Regions from separate parts of the Bacillus sp. JZ39 genome, predicted to be linked through region 1. Evidence: riboswitches for the same ligand, from Rfam matches in the RefSeq annotation. Region 1 holds a riboswitch; each other region holds the start of a gene.

Region 1 (4,197 bases):
GCTCTGCGCAAGCTGACACGCGTAACGCCTAAAAACGTGATTCAGAAAAAACGCGAGGCGGCGGCAGGCATTTTTGAGGCTGAGAAATATACTGTCTGATTGGCCAAGAGCTCCGCATGCGCGGAGCTCTTTTTTAAGAAGCACTGTTTTAGGTTTTTAAAACAAACTGTGTTAAAATAACCTCGATTATTTTATTGAGGGGGAAGAAGATGTCGTTAACTTTTTACTGGTACCCTAAATGCGGAACGTGCCGCAAAGCAAAGAAGTGGCTTGAAGAGCATGGAAAAGAAATAAACGAAATACATATTGCTGAGCAGCCGCCAAGCAAAGAAGAATTAAAAGCGCTTTATGAAAAAAGCGGGCTGGATCTCAAGAAGTTTTTCAACACGAGCGGCATGAAATACCGCGAACTCAATCTCAAGGAAAAGCTGTATCACATGTCAGAGGACGAACAGCTCGAGCTGCTGGCTTCAGATGGTATGCTGATCAAACGCCCGCTTACAACAGACGGCGAAAAAGTGACTGTCGGATTTAAAGAAGACCAATTTGAAGAAAACTGGGCTTAATGTAAATTTTTTTTGAAAAGTGTGGTATCTTCTTATTGTAGTGCTGTAAAAAATGGAGGGATTCAATTGAGCATACCAAAAGATTTGCGTTACTCAGGAGAACACGAGTGGGTAAAAGTTGAAGGAGAAAAAGCCAGAATCGGAATTACGCATTTTGCCCAGTCCGAACTAGGCGACATCGTGTTTGTCGAACTTCCTGAAGTGGGCGCTGAAATCAAAGCGGACGAGCCATTCGGCAGTGTTGAATCCGTTAAAACGGTATCTGAGCTTTATGCACCGATTAACGGAACGGTTGTGGAAGTAAACGAAGATCTTGATGACAGTCCGGAATTCGTCAACGAATCTCCGTACGAAAAAGCATGGATGATCGTCGTTGAGCCATCCGACGCTTCTGAAATTGAAAAACTGATGACAGCAGAGCAATACGAAGAGATGACACAAGAAGACTAAAACAGGATAGCCGTAAAAGCAATTGGACACGCTAACGTTATGGGAGGTGTCCAATATGGCTTTCGACAAACAAAAGCTCGATGTCACCAATGACGTGACAGGCCGCTTTCAAAATGGCCGGCTCTCGTTATATCATGATAACGAGATGATCGGCCAAATGACAAGCATGAATGAATATGAGCTTAAGTCCGGTTATTCCTTTGAAAATGAGAAATTTTATAAGACAGCCGATGTGGTCTCTGGAGACGACGCAAAATATGTAGATTGTGACTACGAAAACGGCTGGTGTTAATGTTGGCGGTGAATTTCACTGCCTTCTTTTACAATCTGAACGTTTCAAATTTGACGCGGCAGGTGAACAAGATGAAGATGGATGAGCTGGAAAAGGTTATGATTGTCGAGGGGAAATCAGATAAAGAGAAAATCGAAAGCGTCCTGAATGAACCGGTGCGCATTATCTGCACAAACGGAACAATCAGCCAGCTGAGGCTCGAGGAATTGGCTGACGAGCTTTATGATAAAGACGTCTATATATTAGTTGATGCTGATGAATCAGGTGAGAAATTGAGAAAACAGCTGAAGCGTGAATTTAATGAAGCCTGCCATCTCCATATCGACAGAGCCTATAAGGAAGTAGCGGCTGCGCCCAGGCACCATGTCGCCTCTGTATTGCTGCGTGCGAATCTGAATGTCCATACTATTTTTCTTGAAAGAAAGTCCCGAGGTGTATAGCATGAAAGAACTCCAAGAACACGAACTTGATCACATTGAAGATGATGTGTACCTTCTATATTTATATACTCCGTTTTGCGGCACCTGCCAGCTTGCAAGCAAAATGCTGACAGTGGTGAAAGAAATGCTGCCGGATGTCGCCTTCTATCAAAACAATGTCAATTACTCTCCGACATTCGCAAAAGCGTATCAAATTGAAAGCGTCCCTTGTTTTCTGCTGTTTAAAGGCGGAAAGTTGGTAGAAAGAGGATATGCATTTCATTCCGTTTCTTATTTATATGAGCTGATCAAACAAAAATCATCTTCCGCATCCCATTTATGACATATTTCTCAGCATATCCAATGAAATTGTCGTTCGTTTTATAAAGGGGTTCTTGCGACAAAGAGAGAAATGTGTATGTATGACCAACAAATAGGAGGTTGTACATATGGAGAAAGCGGAAGTTTTAGAGGATGAGTATCAGCATCTGTTTTTAAAACCCCTTTTGAATGCCTCAACATTGCTCATTACCTTCCAAGGAGAAGCAGAAGCCTTAACCGTCTCAATAAACGAACAGGGAGAAATGAAAAAAGTTTCTCCGCCCCAAACGTCCAACCTGACCTTTTACGGAAACCAAACGGAAATTATTGATTTATTGCACGGAGACATTTCCCTGCAGCACCTCATTCAGAGCGGAAGCCTCAAAGTAAAGGGGTCATTCAGGGCCCTGTTAAAACTGGAAGCCATTCTCTGGCTGACAAATGGATTTTTTCAGAGGATTTTAAAAAATTAAAAAATAATAAATTATTATAATAGTAAAAGTTGACATCATTTATTTTATTGACATTTAATCATTCGCCGTGCTATTCTACATTAAGAATTTCCGGACGAAAAAGACTATATATTTCTCTTATCAAGAGAGGTGGAGGGAAGTGCCCTATGAAGCCCGGCAACCATCAACACTGTTGAAATGGTGCCAATTCACACGAAGCGTTCAGCTTTGAAAGATGAGAGAAAGGCATTTTATATAAGCCTTTCTGCTCAAGTGTGCAGAAAGGCTTTTCTTTTGCAGAAAAAACCGGAAGATTTCTTAGAATAGTGTTAAGGCAGGTGATTGTTTTGATCAATCTTCAGGATGTTTCAAAAATTTACAAGTCGAAACATGGAGATGTCAATGCTGTCCAAAATGTCTCGCTTTCCATTAAAAAAGGTGAGATTTTTGGAATTATAGGATATAGCGGAGCTGGTAAGAGTTCCTTAATCCGTCTGCTGAACGGCCTTGAGAAACCAACCTCAGGAACCGTGGAAGTGGCGGGAACCAAGATTAATGAAGTAAATGGACGCGGTTTAAGAAAAGCACGCCATGAGATCAGTATGATTTTCCAGCATTTCAATTTGCTTTGGTCGCGGACTGTCAGAGATAATATCATGTTTCCTTTGGAAATTGCCGGAGTGAAAAAGAGCGAGCGGATCAAGCGCGCCAATGAACTGATTAAACTGGTAGGTTTAGAAGGAAAAGAAAAATCATATCCGTCCCAGCTGAGCGGCGGTCAGAAGCAGCGTGTGGGAATTGCCAGAGCGCTTGCAAACAATCCGAAGGTTCTTCTTTGTGACGAAGCGACATCAGCATTAGATCCGCAAACGACAGATTCAATTCTGGATCTATTGTCCGATATTAATGAAAGACTCGGTTTGACGATTGTGCTGATTACGCACGAAATGCATGTCATCCGCAAAATCTGCAACAGAGTCGCCGTCATGGAAAACGGCAAGGTGGTCGAAGAAGGCGAGGTTCTCGATGTCTTCAAAAATCCAAAGGAACAAATGACAAAACGATTTGTTCAGCAGGTGACAGAGCCGGAAGAAACGAAAGAGACGCTTCAGCACCTTCTTGATGATACAGCATCAGGAAAAATGGTTCAGCTCACATTTGTCGGTGAGTCAGCTGAACAGCCTCTGATTACAGAGATGATCAGAAACTTCAATGTCAGCGTCAATATTCTGCAAGGGAAAATTTCGCAGACGAAGGATGGGGCTTACGGTTCACTGTTCATCCACATTGACGGGGACGAGGAAGAAGTGCAAAACGTGATCCGATTCATTAATGACAAACAGGTGAAAGCAGAGGTGATCACGAATGTTTGAAAAATACTTCCCGAACGTTGATTTAACTGAATTATGGAACGCGACATATGAAACACTTTATATGACGCTGATTTCTTTACTGTTTGCTTTTGTCATCGGGGTCATCCTCGGCTTGCTGCTCTTTCTGACGAGCAAAGGAAGCCTCTGGCAGAATAAAGCGGTCAACTCTGTGATTGCGGCCGTTGTTAACATATTCAGATCGATTCCGTTCCTTATTTTAATTATTTTACTATTAGGTTTTACGAAATTTTTAGTCGGCACGATCTTAGGGCCAAACGCCGCATTGCCGGCGCTGGTAATCGGCTCGGCACCATTTTACGCGCG
Region 2 (4,197 bases), 1.6 Mb from region 1:
TTGTTTATGGAACACGTTCGGACCGTTTTTTGCCATGCCTATTCCGATAATAGACGATGACGTGACTTGCGCCAAGGGCACCGGCATCCCAAATACAGAACTGATGATCACCAGTCCGGCTCCTGTACTGGATAAGAGAATGCCTTCCCCTTTGGAGAATCTCGTAATTTTCTTCCCGTTTGTTTCTAGCACACGCCGGCCTAATAACAGTGCGCCAAGAGCAACAAAAGCTCCTCCATACAAGGTTCCTTTTCCGACATCAAGCACACCGGCAGCTACTAACGGGCCAACAGCATTCGCCACGTTATTCATGCCGGCAGAGAATGCTTCGAAAAATCCGGCAACTAACAAAACAATGCCGAGGATTTTTTGCTTTTTAGAAGATTTTACTTCAATCTTAAAATAACGAAACAGCTTAGATACGAAATAGGTGAAGCCGAAAGCGAACAGCGGGACAAAAACCCAAAATGACACAATGATCAGAAGATTGTTCACAAACAATACCTTATAAGCCACTCCCACGCCGACAACCGCGCCGACTGTTACTTCACTTGTCGACAAAGGAATGCCGAGCAGATTAGCAGTAAAGAGCGACAGGGCAGCAGCTCCAATAATGATGCAAACAATCGTCAGTGTAATCGTCTGCTCAGGAATAATGCCGGAGCTGATTGTTTTTACAACCTCGCCTCCGCCAATGACCGCCCCGGCAAAGACACCGACTGCGCATAGGATCAAAGCGTAGGTTTTCTTTTTGATGGCTCCGGAGCCGTAAGCAACCCCCATCGAAGCTGCAGCGCCGCTTGCACCAATATTCATCGCGAAAAACAAGCTAAATAAAATAGCGGCTAATTCCATTTTGCAGCTCCTTATTCATGCAGTCCGCATTCTGTTTTCGCCATACCATTCCATCTGCCTGAGCGCAAATCCTCTGCTGTAAAAGCGGGAGCAGTGCAAGGCGCACAGCCAATACTTGGATATCCTTGGTCATGAAGCGGATTGTAGTCGAGTTCATTCCGGGATGTGTATCTCCAAATGTCTTTCCAAGTCCAATGGATAAGCGGGCAAACTTTTACTGACTTGAATTTTTCATCTTTGTTTAAGAAATTCGTATTGGCACGGCTTGGCCCTTGATCACGGCGCAGGCCGGAAAGCCAGGCTGGATGTCCTGAAAGCGCCTCTCTTAAAGGAACGACCTTTCTAAGATAGCAGCACTGATTCGGCTCTCTTTCCCACAGTTTGTCACCATGTTCTTCGGCTTGTTCCTCAAGGGTGAGGTCTGGTTTTTTCAGGATGATATTAAGACCCGGATAACGCTCTTTCACTCGTTCAATTGTTTCATAGGTTTCTTTAAAATGAAGTCCTGTATCAAGAAACACAATCTCTGCGTCTTTTTTCACTTTATAAATTAAGTCAATCAGAACGATTCCCTCAATTCCGAAACTGCAGGCATAAACAAGCTGATTGCCGTAATGGCCGTATGCCCATTTTAAAACTGACAGCGCTCCTTTGTAAGGATCGTCTTCCGGAAATGTAATCGTTGGTTCTTCCCAATTATCGTACGTTAACATTTCTTCTTTCCTCCTTTCGGAGACAAACAAACAGTAGCTTTCTGCCGGTTGTCTTTTCCCAATTGTAATGTGATTCGCGGCTGCTGATATCACAGACAGCCTTTTTTCCTCTTAAAATAAAAAACTTTCAATCCGGCGGAAAGAAAGACAGGAACAGCATGCAGCCCTTATCTTTCAAAATGGAATTCATTTTGCTGGAAGTAGCACCTTACAAACTATGCAGGTTGCCGGGCTTCATAGGTCCAGTCCCTCAGCCGCTCTTGATAAGTTTTTAGATTTGTAGTAAATTTTAGCACAATTCTAACATAAGTCAACCCGACTTTTTTTATAGGATTAATAAAAAAACAGGCCTCACAGCCTGTTTTCAAGTACAGCAAGGCTTTGAAGCCTCTTTACATCATTTGAATTTATTTTTTATTTTTTAAACCAATCTTTTGACTCGGGATTTCGTTTCCATGTTTGCAGCTTTTTTAGATCATCTGAATGAATATTTCCGTTTTCAAGCGCGACCTCTGTGAGCGTATCATAATCAGTTAATGAGTAGTATGGCAGTTCTGCCTTTGCGAAGGCTTCCTCCGCTTTAGGAAGTCCGTACGTAAAGATTGAGACGACACCAAGCACTTCACAGCCGGCCGCTTGTAAAGCTGCACAAGCTTCAAGCACGCTGCCTCCTGTGGAGATTAAGTCTTCAATGACGACTGTTTTTTGCCCTTCTTGCACAGCTCCCTCAATCTGATTGCCTTTACCGTGCGCCTTCGGCTTGCTCCTCACATAACACATCGGAAGATTCAAACGGTCAGCCGCAAGAGCAGCATGAGGAATACCCGCGGTTGCTGTTCCCGCAATCATTTCAGCTTCAGGAAAATGCTCTTTGACAAGCTTGCTGATGCCTGAGGCGACATCATTTCTGACCTCTGGGAAAGATAGCGTAAGGCGGTTGTCACAGTAGATTGGAGATAAAATGCCGCTTGCCCATGTGAACGGCTCGTTCGGGCGTAAAAATACAGCTTGGATGTCTAATAGATGTTTTGCGATGATTTGTTTCAAGATTTAATTCCCTCCCATTCAAGTCTGACAGCCTTATAGGCTTTTACCGGGTCTTCCGCTTTTGTAATCGAGCGTCCTACTACAATCGCTGATGAACCTTTCTCTCTTGCAATAGCAGGCGTCGCTACGCGGACTTGGTCATTCGCAGCGTCCTCAGACATTCTGATCCCCGGAGTGACAGTCAGAAATGAAGGCGACACCGCTTGATAAATGGCTTTTGCTTCATGAACAGAGCAGACCACTCCATCCAGTCCGCTCTCTTCCGCCTGTTTGCTGTAGTGCACAACCGTATCAATCAGAGATTTTTCGATCAGCAGTTCATCTTTCATGATTTGTTCAGATGTGCTTGTCAGCTGGGTTACCGCGATCAGTGACGGACGTTTTTTTCCAGCCGGCGTACCTTCTTCTAAGCCTTCGAGAGCTGCCTGCATCATTTTTTTGCCCCCGGCAGCATGAACATTGACGAGATCTACTCCGAGACTGGCAAGGCGCTTCATCGCTTTGTTTACAGTAGTCGGGATGTCATGAAGCTTTAGATCTAAAAACAGCTCGCAGTTTCTTTCTTTTAATTGTTTCACGATCGATGGCCCTTCTTGATAAAAAAGCTCCATTCCAACCTTTACAAATAACGGTTCTTGCTGAAAAGGAGCTAAGAACGCGAGTGTTTCTTCAGCTGATGCAAAATCAAGCGCGATGATGGGCAGGTTGTTTTTCATGATTCCAGCTCCTTCCGATGCATTCTTCAATTGATTGATAGCCGTATTGGCGCAAAACAGATGGGAGCTGTTCAATAATCTCTGGACATGCAAAAGGATTCACAAAGTTTGCTGTTCCGACAGCGACTGCGCTTGCTCCCGCGAGAAGAAATTCCAGGGCATCTTCAGCCGTTTGCACGCCTCCCATTCCGATAATCGGGATATTGACCATCTGGCTGACTTCATACACCATGCGAATGGCAACCGGCTTCACAGCAGGACCCGAAAGTCCCCCTGTTTTATTCGCTAATATCGGTTTGCCGGTTTTTAAATCGAGTCTCATGCCGATTAGTGTGTTGATCATCGTAAGACCGTCCGCTCCCGCTTCCTCGATCGCTAATGCAATTTCTGTGATATTGGCCACGTTCGGGGAAAGCTTCACATAAACGGGTACATCCGAAACCTCTTTCACCGCTTTTGTCAAATCGGCAGCCATTTGAGGATTCGTGCCAAAAGCGATTCCGCCTGTTTTCACATTCGGGCAGGAAATATTCAATTCAAGAGCATGAACATTAGGCGCTTTGCTAATATGCTCTGCAACTTCAACATAATCCTCGACTTGAGAACCTGCGACATTGGCAATGATCGGCGTATCAAACTGCTCAAGCCACGGCAGCTCATTATGCAACACACTATCCAGCCCCGGATTTTGGAGACCGATCGCATTGAGCATTCCTGCACCAGTCTCAGCTACCCGCGGCGTCGGATTCCCAAAGCGCGGCTCCTTTGTCGTAGCCTTAATCATGATGGCTCCAAGACAAGACAAATCATAAAAACGTGAAAATTCTTTTCCAAAACCGAAGCAGCCTGATGCAGGAATGATTGGG
Region 3 (4,197 bases), 650 kb from region 1:
ATCTCAACCACATGGCGGAGCTTCGCCCATTGCTCTTCTTCAGTCAGCTTGTTGCCTTCCTCAGTTGAAGCAAATCCGCATTGAGGGCTGAGGCAAAGCTGGTCTAAGCTTACATAACGGGACGCTTCTTCGATACGGCGTTTCACGTCATCCGGATTTTCAAGCTCACCGAATTTAGATGTCACTAAGCCAAGAACAAGCTGAAGATCAGACCGTTTTACATAACGGAGCGGCTCAAATCCGCCTGAGCGTGAATCATCATACTCTAAGAAAAGTCCGTCAAGATTCAAGCCGTCAAAAATGGTTTCGGCTGCTGCGTCATAGCCGCCTTCCGCTGTCCAAGTGGACTGGAAGTTGCCGCGGCAAATATGCATGGTTACCGTCAAGTCATCCGGGCGGTCTGCAATCGCGTCGTTAATCGATTTCGCAAACAGCTGGCGAAGCTCATCAGGCGTTGTTCCGAACGCTTCGATTTGTTTTAAGCCTTTTTCTGATAAGAAAACGGCCCACGCTGTATCATCAAGCTGGAGGTAGCGGCAGCCTCTGTCATAAAACGCTTGAATCGCTTTTTTATATGCTTTGGATACATCATGCTGGAAAAGGTGATAGTCGTTTTTGTATGCACCTTTTTCCAATTTCCCGCGGAAAAACAGCATATTCGGGCTTGGAATGGTCATCTTTGGCGTCGCGTCACCGGCAATGCTATGGAGAAATGAGTAATCTTCAAGCATTGGGTGAGTTGAAAAGTCGATATCGCCTGTGACTTTAATGCCGCGTGCTTTTGTCTGTACGTTATGGAATTGAATGCCTTGCTCAGGAGTAAACGGCTCAACGCCATCTAAGTTTTCCAGGAAATCAAAGTGCCACCATGCTCTGCGGAATTCACCGTCTGTCACGACGTTCAGGCCGGTTTCCTTCTGTTTTTCCACAATGCGGATGATTTCATCGTTTTCAATTTGGCGAAGCTGCTCTGCGGTCATTTCGCCGGCCGCTTTTTGCAGCCGCGCTTTTTTGACGGGCTCAGATCTTAGCAGGCTTCCGACTTGATCCGCGCGAAACGGCGGTTTTTTTCTTTGAAGTGATTTTTGTTCTGCGGGTGTTGTTTGTTGTGACATGTTGTCCATTCCTTCTTTCCATTCAAATGTAAAAAAGCTCTTCCTTTGGATAAGGAAGAGCTTGCGTGACAATCTCAACCTTATCTTCAAGAGCAATCATTGCTCTAAAGGATTTAGCACCATTCTGTTAAACAGCGGTTGCCGGGTATCGCAGGGCCAGTCCCTCCACCTCTCTTGATAAGGAAAACCTTTTTATGAAATTTTCTGATAGTATCTATTATTCACACATTTTCTATTTCTGTCAATGATAGATTATCTCCACACATCGTTGGCAATGTCGATGACATGGCGAAGCTTTGCCCATTGCTGCTCCTCTGTCAGAAGGTTGCCTTCTTCTGTAGAGGCGAAACCGCACTGCGGGCTCAGGCATAGCTGGTCCAAGCTGACAAAACGCGCGGCTTCATTGATACGGCGTTTCACATCTTCAGGATTTTCAAGCTCGCCGTATTTCGATGTGATCAAGCCGAGCACAATTTGCAGATCCTTGCGCTTCACAAAACGGAGCGGATCAAAGTTTCCGGAGCGGTCATCATCGTATTCCAAGAAAAGGCCGTCAAGGTTTAAGCCGTCCAAAATCGTTTCCGCTACAGCGTCGTACCCTCCTGATGCCGCCCAGGTTGAGCGGAAGTTGCCGCGGCAAATGTGCATTGTGATCGTTAAATCGTCAGGCCGGTCTGCGACGGCATCGTTAATTGTTTTAGCAAATATGGCTGGCAATGTTTCTGGATCACCGCCGAGCGCCCGGACAACCTCTCTGCCTTTTTCCTCAAAGAAGAGAGCCCATGACGTATCATCGAGCTGGAGATAACGGCAGCCAGCATCATAGAAGGCTTTGATTGCTTTTTTGTATGCTTGGGCCAGGTCATGAAAATATTCCTCTTGATCGTCATAAATCCCTTTATCCGCCTTTTCGCCAAAAAACAGCATATTTGGGCTGGGAATGGTCAATTTTGGCGTCGCGTTACCGGCAATCTCATGTAAAAATTGATAATCAGCAAGCGCTGGGTGGCTCGTAAAATCGAGTTTTCCCGTCACTTTGATGCTGCGCGCTTTCGTTTTTGTGTTATGGAACTGAATTCCCTCAGCCGGAATGAACGGTTCCACACCGTCAAGTCCTTCTAGGAAGTCATAATGCCACCAAGAACGCCGGAATTCCCCGTCTGTTACCACGTTGAGACCGATTTCTTTTTGTTTTTCCACGATGCGGGTGATCTCTTGATTTTCGATATCACGAAGCTGTTCCGCTGTCATCTCACCAGCCGCTTTTTTTTGCCGGGATTCCTTCACCGGAACGGAACGAAGCAAACTGCCGACATGATCGGCGCGGAAAGGTGCTTTGTGTTGTTTTTCTGTTTTTTGTCCTGCAACATTCGTTTGTTGAGCCATGTTATTCGCCTCTTTTCTGAAATAATGAGCATGTAAAAAGCTCTTCCTTTGTGAAGGAAGAGCTTGAACGATCAAATCTCCGCCTCATCTGCAAGAACGCAATGTTCTTAAGGATTTAGCACCATTCTGTTTGAAACAGCGGTTGCCGGGTATCATAGGGCCAGTCCCTCCACCTCTCTTGATAAGGTACAACTTCATATTCAGATTTCAATTATCTTAATATTATTACTTTTGCATCAATTGTCAATGCTTTTTAGAAAATACTTTCATCTTCATCGTTATATAAAACCATATCAAGCACGATAGCGATGGCAGTGCAAATCAGAACATCTTCCTCGTTTGCAATCTGCAAGTGATAGGAATCACCCCAACTGAGCCACTTTTTGCTCACTGACATCCGGACACTTTCCCCGTCCGTCAGCTGGAATTCATCCCTCCATAAATCACCATCGATTTCCCAGTTAAGCCCGGAAATCACAAATTTCGGTTTGAAAAACGTTACTTTCTTCGTTACCTCACAAACTGTTTTCCCGCCAATTGAAATCTCATAGCGCGGCAATAAAGACATTAGTTTTTGTTCTATGGAAACGAGCGTTTTCCCAGATGAGTCTGTCATTTGTAATGAGTCTCCTAACGAGAAAAAACGCCCCTCCACCTTGAATGTTTCTTGTTCATCCCGGTCATAAATGTGAAATGCATCTTTAAATGAGAACATTTTTTGTTTCATAAATAACTCGATCATTGCTGAAGTCTCCTTTGGGTTTGCCTTGTATGAAATTACGGATAGGTGGCGAAAAGGTTTCAGGCTCTAAATCAAAACAATTTTAAAAGGCTGCGTGATTCAGCAGCCTTTTCATTTGAAATATAGAATTAGGAAAGATGCATCCGGCGTTTTTGGCGGATGGCGTCAAGGTCGATTAGGTTGTTGTGATGAGGTGCGGCTGCTGGCAGAGGGCTTGTCTTTTGCGGTTTGCGGCGATTGTCCTTGCTGAAAGAAAAAAGAAGATAGCCGCATAATGCGATGATAATAAATAGGATCATATTACATACCTCCCAAAAAAAGTTTTGGTACTCTCTATTGTACGGATAAAAAGTCAAAAAGTATTCAAAAAATTCTAAATCAATAAATAACAAGAAACTGTCCCTCTAAAACAGTATAACCTGATGACCTGAAAATAGTCTTGAATCACGCTGTTTGCTCTTGTTGATGATTGGTTCTATAGTTACTATCGACGATAAAATAAATTCCTTTATATAACTTTTAACCTAAGTTTGCGTAATTCGAATTGCCTGTTTTTGGGTGCTGTATTCTTGCTTGTTTGGTTTATACCCTATTTTGCGGAATTGAACACAAAAAACCCAAATTACGGAGCATTTGGGCGGTACGGGTGAATAGGGATTGTATTTAGGGGATTTGAATGTTTTATTTGAAGAAGCGTTTGAACATTTTTCTGATTTTTTGAAATGGGCTGGATTTCTTTTGCATGTTAAGCGGCCTGGAAATGATCCATTTTTTCAAGAGACTCTTTGCAGCGATTGCATGTTTTGTCATTGTTTTTCCTCCTCATTTGTTGATACTTGTTTTACGGAGGACGCGTTTAAAATGTTTCATTTTCACACAAAAAAGCCAGTCCTTTTTTGGACTGGCTTTTGGCATTATGCTTGCGCTTCAAACTGCTTTGCAATCTCAACGATG
Region 4 (4,197 bases), 1.8 Mb from region 1:
TCGTAACAGATCAATCCAGAGCTTTTGACGCCGTCAAGCTCAAAGTATCCGTCTTCGGAACCGGCTGATAAATACAGATGCTCATCCATCAGCTGAAAAAGATGGGCTTTTCTGTACTCTTTAATGATTTGCCCTTCCTTATCCGCGATGTACATTGTATTATAAACATCAGAATTCTTCCTGACAGCGACCGATCCGGCGACAATATGAACACCATGTTTTTTTGCCGTTTTCTTCAGCCAGCTCTGAGCGGAGCGGCCGTCTTCATCAGCGAGTTCATCAAGATTGGCCAGATCATATCCGGTCGTCCATAATTCAGGCAGAACAAGAACATCAGCATGTTTGCTTTCTTTTTCGATGAAAAATTCAGCCTTTTTTATATTTTCCGAAGGTTTTCCGTATGAAATATCAAATTGAAGACAAGATATCGTCCATTTCATCTTTTTAACACCCCAAATTTTTCTTTACTTTTTTCATTTAACCATATATGATGATGGACTATCATTTCAAGATTTTTTTAGAAGGAGAGAATAGATGAAATTTGAACAGTCTCATGTATTGAAGGAATTGCCTAAACAATTCTTCGCTTCTTTGGTGCAGAAAGTGAACCGAAAGCTCGCAGAAGGACATGACGTTATCAATCTGGGACAGGGAAATCCAGATCAGCCGACTCCTGAACATATTGTTGAGGAGATGAAACGAGCTGTCGCTGATCCTGAGAATCATAAATATTCGTCTTTTCGCGGCTCATACCGTCTGAAGTCAGCGGCTGCTGCATTTTACAAAAGAGAATACGGCATTGATCTGGATCCGGAAACCGAAGTCGCTATATTATTCGGCGGAAAAGCCGGTCTAGTCGAGCTCCCGCAATGCTTGTTGAATCCCGGTGATACGATTTTAGTTCCCGATCCGGGTTATCCTGATTACTGGTCGGGTGTCACACTTGCAAAAGCAAAAATGGAAATGATGCCGCTCGTAAAGGACAGGGCGTTTCTCCCTGATTACAGCAGCATAACCGCTGAAGTAAGGAAACAGGCGAAATTGATGTATTTAAATTATCCGAATAATCCGACCGGAGCTGTTGCTACTTCCGAGTTCTTTGAAGATACCGTGCGTTTTGCGACTGAAAACGGAATCTGCGTCGTTCACGATTTTGCTTACGGCGCTGTCGGATTTGACGGCTGCAAGCCTTTAAGCTTTTTGCAGACTGAAGGTGCGAAGGATATCGGAATTGAAATTTACACGCTGTCAAAAACGTATAATATGGCAGGATGGCGGGTTGGCTTTGCCGTCGGAAACGCTTCGGTCATTGAAGCGATCAATCTTTATCAAGACCATATGTTTGTCAGTCTTTTCAGAGCGACTCAGGAGGCTGCAGCAGAGGCACTGTTAGCCGATCAGACGTGTGTGGCAGAGCAAAATGCCAGGTATGAGAGCAGGAGAAACGCTTGGATCACGGCATGCCGGGAAATCGGCTGGGATGTAACAGCTCCCGCAGGTTCTTTTTTTGCATGGCTGCCTGTGCCTGAAGGCTATACTTCTGAGCAGTTCTCAGATCTTTTGCTGGAAAAAGCGAATGTGGCAGTTGCGGCTGGAAACGGCTTCGGTGAATATGGCGAGGGCTACGTCAGAGTCGGACTTTTAACAAGTGAAGAAAGACTTAAGGAAGCCGCTTATCGAATTGGCAAACTGAACCTGTTTACCCAAAAAAGCATTGACAAGACCTTATAACGATGGGATAATTCAAAATAATTTATAAAATCTATATTTTCTTATCAAGAGCAGGCAGAGGGACGAGCCCGATGAAGCCCGGCAACCGACTTATAAAGCACGGTGCTAATTCTTGCAGCTAGCGGCTGAGAGATAAGATTCGGACGAGAAACGAAACCTCTTTAGACGCGATTGCAGTTTGAAGAGGTTTTTTGATATGGATGAAAATGAAAGGAGCTCTGGCATGAGTGAGTTATTAGCGACATATCTCCTGACCGAACCGGGAGCCGATACAGAGAAGAAAGCAGAACAAATCGCAACAGGATTGACAGTAGGCTCCTGGACTGATCTGCCCCTTGTAAAACAGGAGCAAATGCAAAAGCACAAGGGGCGGGTGATAAAAGTTGAGGAGAGAGAGGGAACTGCTGCATCAGAAAAACAAGCGGTCATCACAATTGCCTATCCTGAAATCAATTTCTCTCAGGATATTCCGGCTTTGCTGACAACAGTGTTTGGCAAGCTGTCCCTGGACGGAAAAATCAAATTAATCGATCTTCACTTCTCTGAAGCATTTAAGCGTGCACTGCCGGGACCGAAGTTTGGCGTATACGGCATCCGGAAGCTGCTGGGAGAGTTTGAGAGACCGCTGTTAATGAGCATATTTAAAGGCGTAATCGGAAGGGACCTGAGTGATATTAAAGAACAGCTCCGGCAGCAGGCGCTTGGCGGAGTTGACTTGATTAAAGACGATGAAATTTTCTTTGAGACTGGTCTAGCGCCTTTTGAAACAAGAATTGCAGAAGGAAAGCAAATATTGAAAGAAACGTATGAACAAACTGGACATAAAACGCTGTATGCGGTGAATTTGACCGGACGTACGGCTGATCTGAAAGACAAAGCGAGACGCGCCGCCGAGTTGGGAGCGGATGCGCTTTTGTTTAATGTCTTCGCTTACGGCTTGGACGTTATGCAAGGCCTTGCGGAAGATCCTGAAATCCCAGTTCCGATTATGGCGCATCCAGCAGTGAGCGGAGCGTTTACGTCTTCTCCGTTTTACGGTTTTTCTCACGCTCTTTTACTAGGAAAATTAAACCGATATTGCGGTGCTGACTTCAGCCTCTTTCCATCTCCATATGGTTCGGTTGCGCTTCCAAGAGCAGATGCACTGGCGATTCATGAAGAATGTGTGAGAGAGGATGCTTTTAACCAAACATTTGCGGTTCCGTCAGCAGGCATTCATCCCGGCATGGTTCCGCTATTAATGCGTGATTTCGGCATAGACCACATTATTAACGCCGGAGGAGGCGTACATGGACATCCGAACGGTGCCCAAGGCGGGGGGCGAGCGTTCAGAGCCATTATTGATGCGGTCCTAGAGGCCCAGCCGATTGATGAAAAAGCCGAACAATGCAAGGATCTTAAGCTTGCGCTAGATAAATGGGGAAAGGTTGAAGCCGTATGACGACTCGAAAACCTTTTATTATTTGTGATTTTGACGGAACAATCACGATGAACGACAACATTATAAATATCATGAAAACATTTGCTCCCCCAGAGTGGGTGGCATTAAAAGACGGCGTACTTTCCAAAACGCTGTCGATCAAGGAAGGTGTCGGGCGGATGTTCGGCCTTCTGCCCAGCCGTTTAAAAGAAGAGATTACAAGTTTTGTATTGGAAGATGCAAAAATCAGGGAAGGCTTTCGGGAATTTGTAGCATTTATCAATGAGCACGAGATTCCGTTTTATGTCATAAGCGGTGGAATGGACTTTTTTGTATATCCTTTGCTTGAAGGCATTGTGGATAAAGACCGCATTTATTGCAACCATGCTTCATTTGACAATGACTATATCCATATTGACTGGCCTCATTCCTGCAAGGGCACATGCAGCAATCAATGCGGGTGCTGTAAGCCGTCGGTCATCCATGAACTTTCTGAACCGAACCAATATATCATCATGATCGGTGATTCGGTTACAGATGTGGAGGCAGCAAAGCTGTCTGACCTATGCTTTGCAAGGGATTATTTATTAAACGAATGTCGGGAGCAAAACCTCAATCATCTTCCGTATCAAGATTTTTATGAGATCAGAAAGGAAATTGAGAATGTAAAGGAGGTACAGGAATGGCTGCAAAACAAGAACGCTGGCGAGAGCTCGCTGAAGTAAAACGGGAATTGGCAGAGAGAGATTGGTTTCCGGCTACTAGCGGTAATCTGTCAATTAAGGTTACAGATGAGCCTTTAACATTTCTCGTCACTGCAAGCGGAAAAGATAAACGCAAAGAGACGGTTGAAGATTTTCTGCTGGTCGATCAAAACGGAGAGCCTGCTGAAAGCGGGCATTCTCTGAAACCGTCAGCAGAAACGCTTTTGCATACACATTTGTACAATAAAACCAATGCCGGATGCTGCCTGCATGTCCATACGGTAAACAATAATGTGATTTCAGAGTTATACGGAGACCAAAAGAAAATCACATTCAAAGGCC

The links. A riboswitch is a leader RNA that binds a small molecule or an ion and turns the genes downstream of it on or off. The one in region 1 is predicted to bind S-adenosylmethionine.
Region 2: it holds a riboswitch for S-adenosylmethionine, as region 1 does, so the genes downstream of both, M1D65_RS08360 (phosphoadenylyl-sulfate reductase) here and metN (methionine ABC transporter ATP-binding protein MetN) in region 1, are expected to answer to the same signal.
Region 3: it holds a riboswitch for S-adenosylmethionine, as region 1 does, so the genes downstream of both, M1D65_RS19460 (5-methyltetrahydropteroyltriglutamate--homocysteine S-methyltransferase) here and metN (methionine ABC transporter ATP-binding protein MetN) in region 1, are expected to answer to the same signal.
Region 4: it holds a riboswitch for S-adenosylmethionine, as region 1 does, so the genes downstream of both, mtnW (2,3-diketo-5-methylthiopentyl-1-phosphate enolase) here and metN (methionine ABC transporter ATP-binding protein MetN) in region 1, are expected to answer to the same signal.

What each region holds. Positions count from the first base shown of each region.
Region 1 covers NZ_CP096389.1:3,148,044-3,152,240, reverse strand. The annotation lists gene fadE (acyl-CoA dehydrogenase FadE) at 1-99, shown strand, start outside; gene M1D65_RS16230 (arsenate reductase family protein) at 210-566, shown strand; gene gcvH (glycine cleavage system protein GcvH) at 633-1,016, shown strand; gene M1D65_RS16220 (YusG family protein) at 1,072-1,308, shown strand; gene M1D65_RS16215 (toprim domain-containing protein) at 1,386-1,748, shown strand; gene M1D65_RS16210 (thioredoxin family protein) at 1,750-2,070, shown strand; gene M1D65_RS16205 (SCP2 sterol-binding domain-containing protein) at 2,177-2,521, shown strand; SAM riboswitch class I at 2,636-2,742, shown strand; gene metN (methionine ABC transporter ATP-binding protein MetN) at 2,848-3,873, shown strand; gene metP (methionine ABC transporter permease MetP) at 3,866-4,197, shown strand, end outside.
Region 2 covers NZ_CP096389.1:1,596,102-1,600,298, reverse strand. The annotation lists gene cysP (sulfate permease) at 1-855, opposite strand, end outside; gene M1D65_RS08360 (phosphoadenylyl-sulfate reductase) at 867-1,568, opposite strand; SAM riboswitch class I at 1,733-1,838, opposite strand; gene pyrE (orotate phosphoribosyltransferase) at 1,983-2,615, opposite strand; gene pyrF (orotidine-5'-phosphate decarboxylase) at 2,612-3,331, opposite strand; gene M1D65_RS08345 (dihydroorotate dehydrogenase) at 3,300-4,197, opposite strand, start outside.
Region 3 covers NZ_CP096389.1:3,795,176-3,799,372, reverse strand. The annotation lists gene M1D65_RS19465 (5-methyltetrahydropteroyltriglutamate--homocysteine S-methyltransferase) at 1-1,115, opposite strand, end outside; SAM riboswitch class I at 1,193-1,299, opposite strand; gene M1D65_RS19460 (5-methyltetrahydropteroyltriglutamate--homocysteine S-methyltransferase) at 1,368-2,501, opposite strand; SAM riboswitch class I at 2,583-2,689, opposite strand; gene M1D65_RS19455 (LURP-one-related/scramblase family protein) at 2,755-3,243, opposite strand; gene M1D65_RS19450 (hypothetical protein) at 3,372-3,635, opposite strand; gene M1D65_RS19445 (hypothetical protein) at 3,925-4,053, opposite strand; gene pepT (peptidase T) at 4,158-4,197, opposite strand, start outside.
Region 4 covers NZ_CP096389.1:1,395,222-1,399,418, forward strand. The annotation lists gene M1D65_RS07330 (carbon-nitrogen family hydrolase) at 1-440, opposite strand, end outside; gene mtnE (methionine-glutamine aminotransferase) at 535-1,731, shown strand; SAM riboswitch class I at 1,770-1,870, shown strand; gene mtnW (2,3-diketo-5-methylthiopentyl-1-phosphate enolase) at 1,955-3,172, shown strand; gene mtnX (2-hydroxy-3-keto-5-methylthiopentenyl-1-phosphate phosphatase) at 3,169-3,876, shown strand; gene M1D65_RS07350 (methylthioribulose 1-phosphate dehydratase) at 3,834-4,197, shown strand, end outside.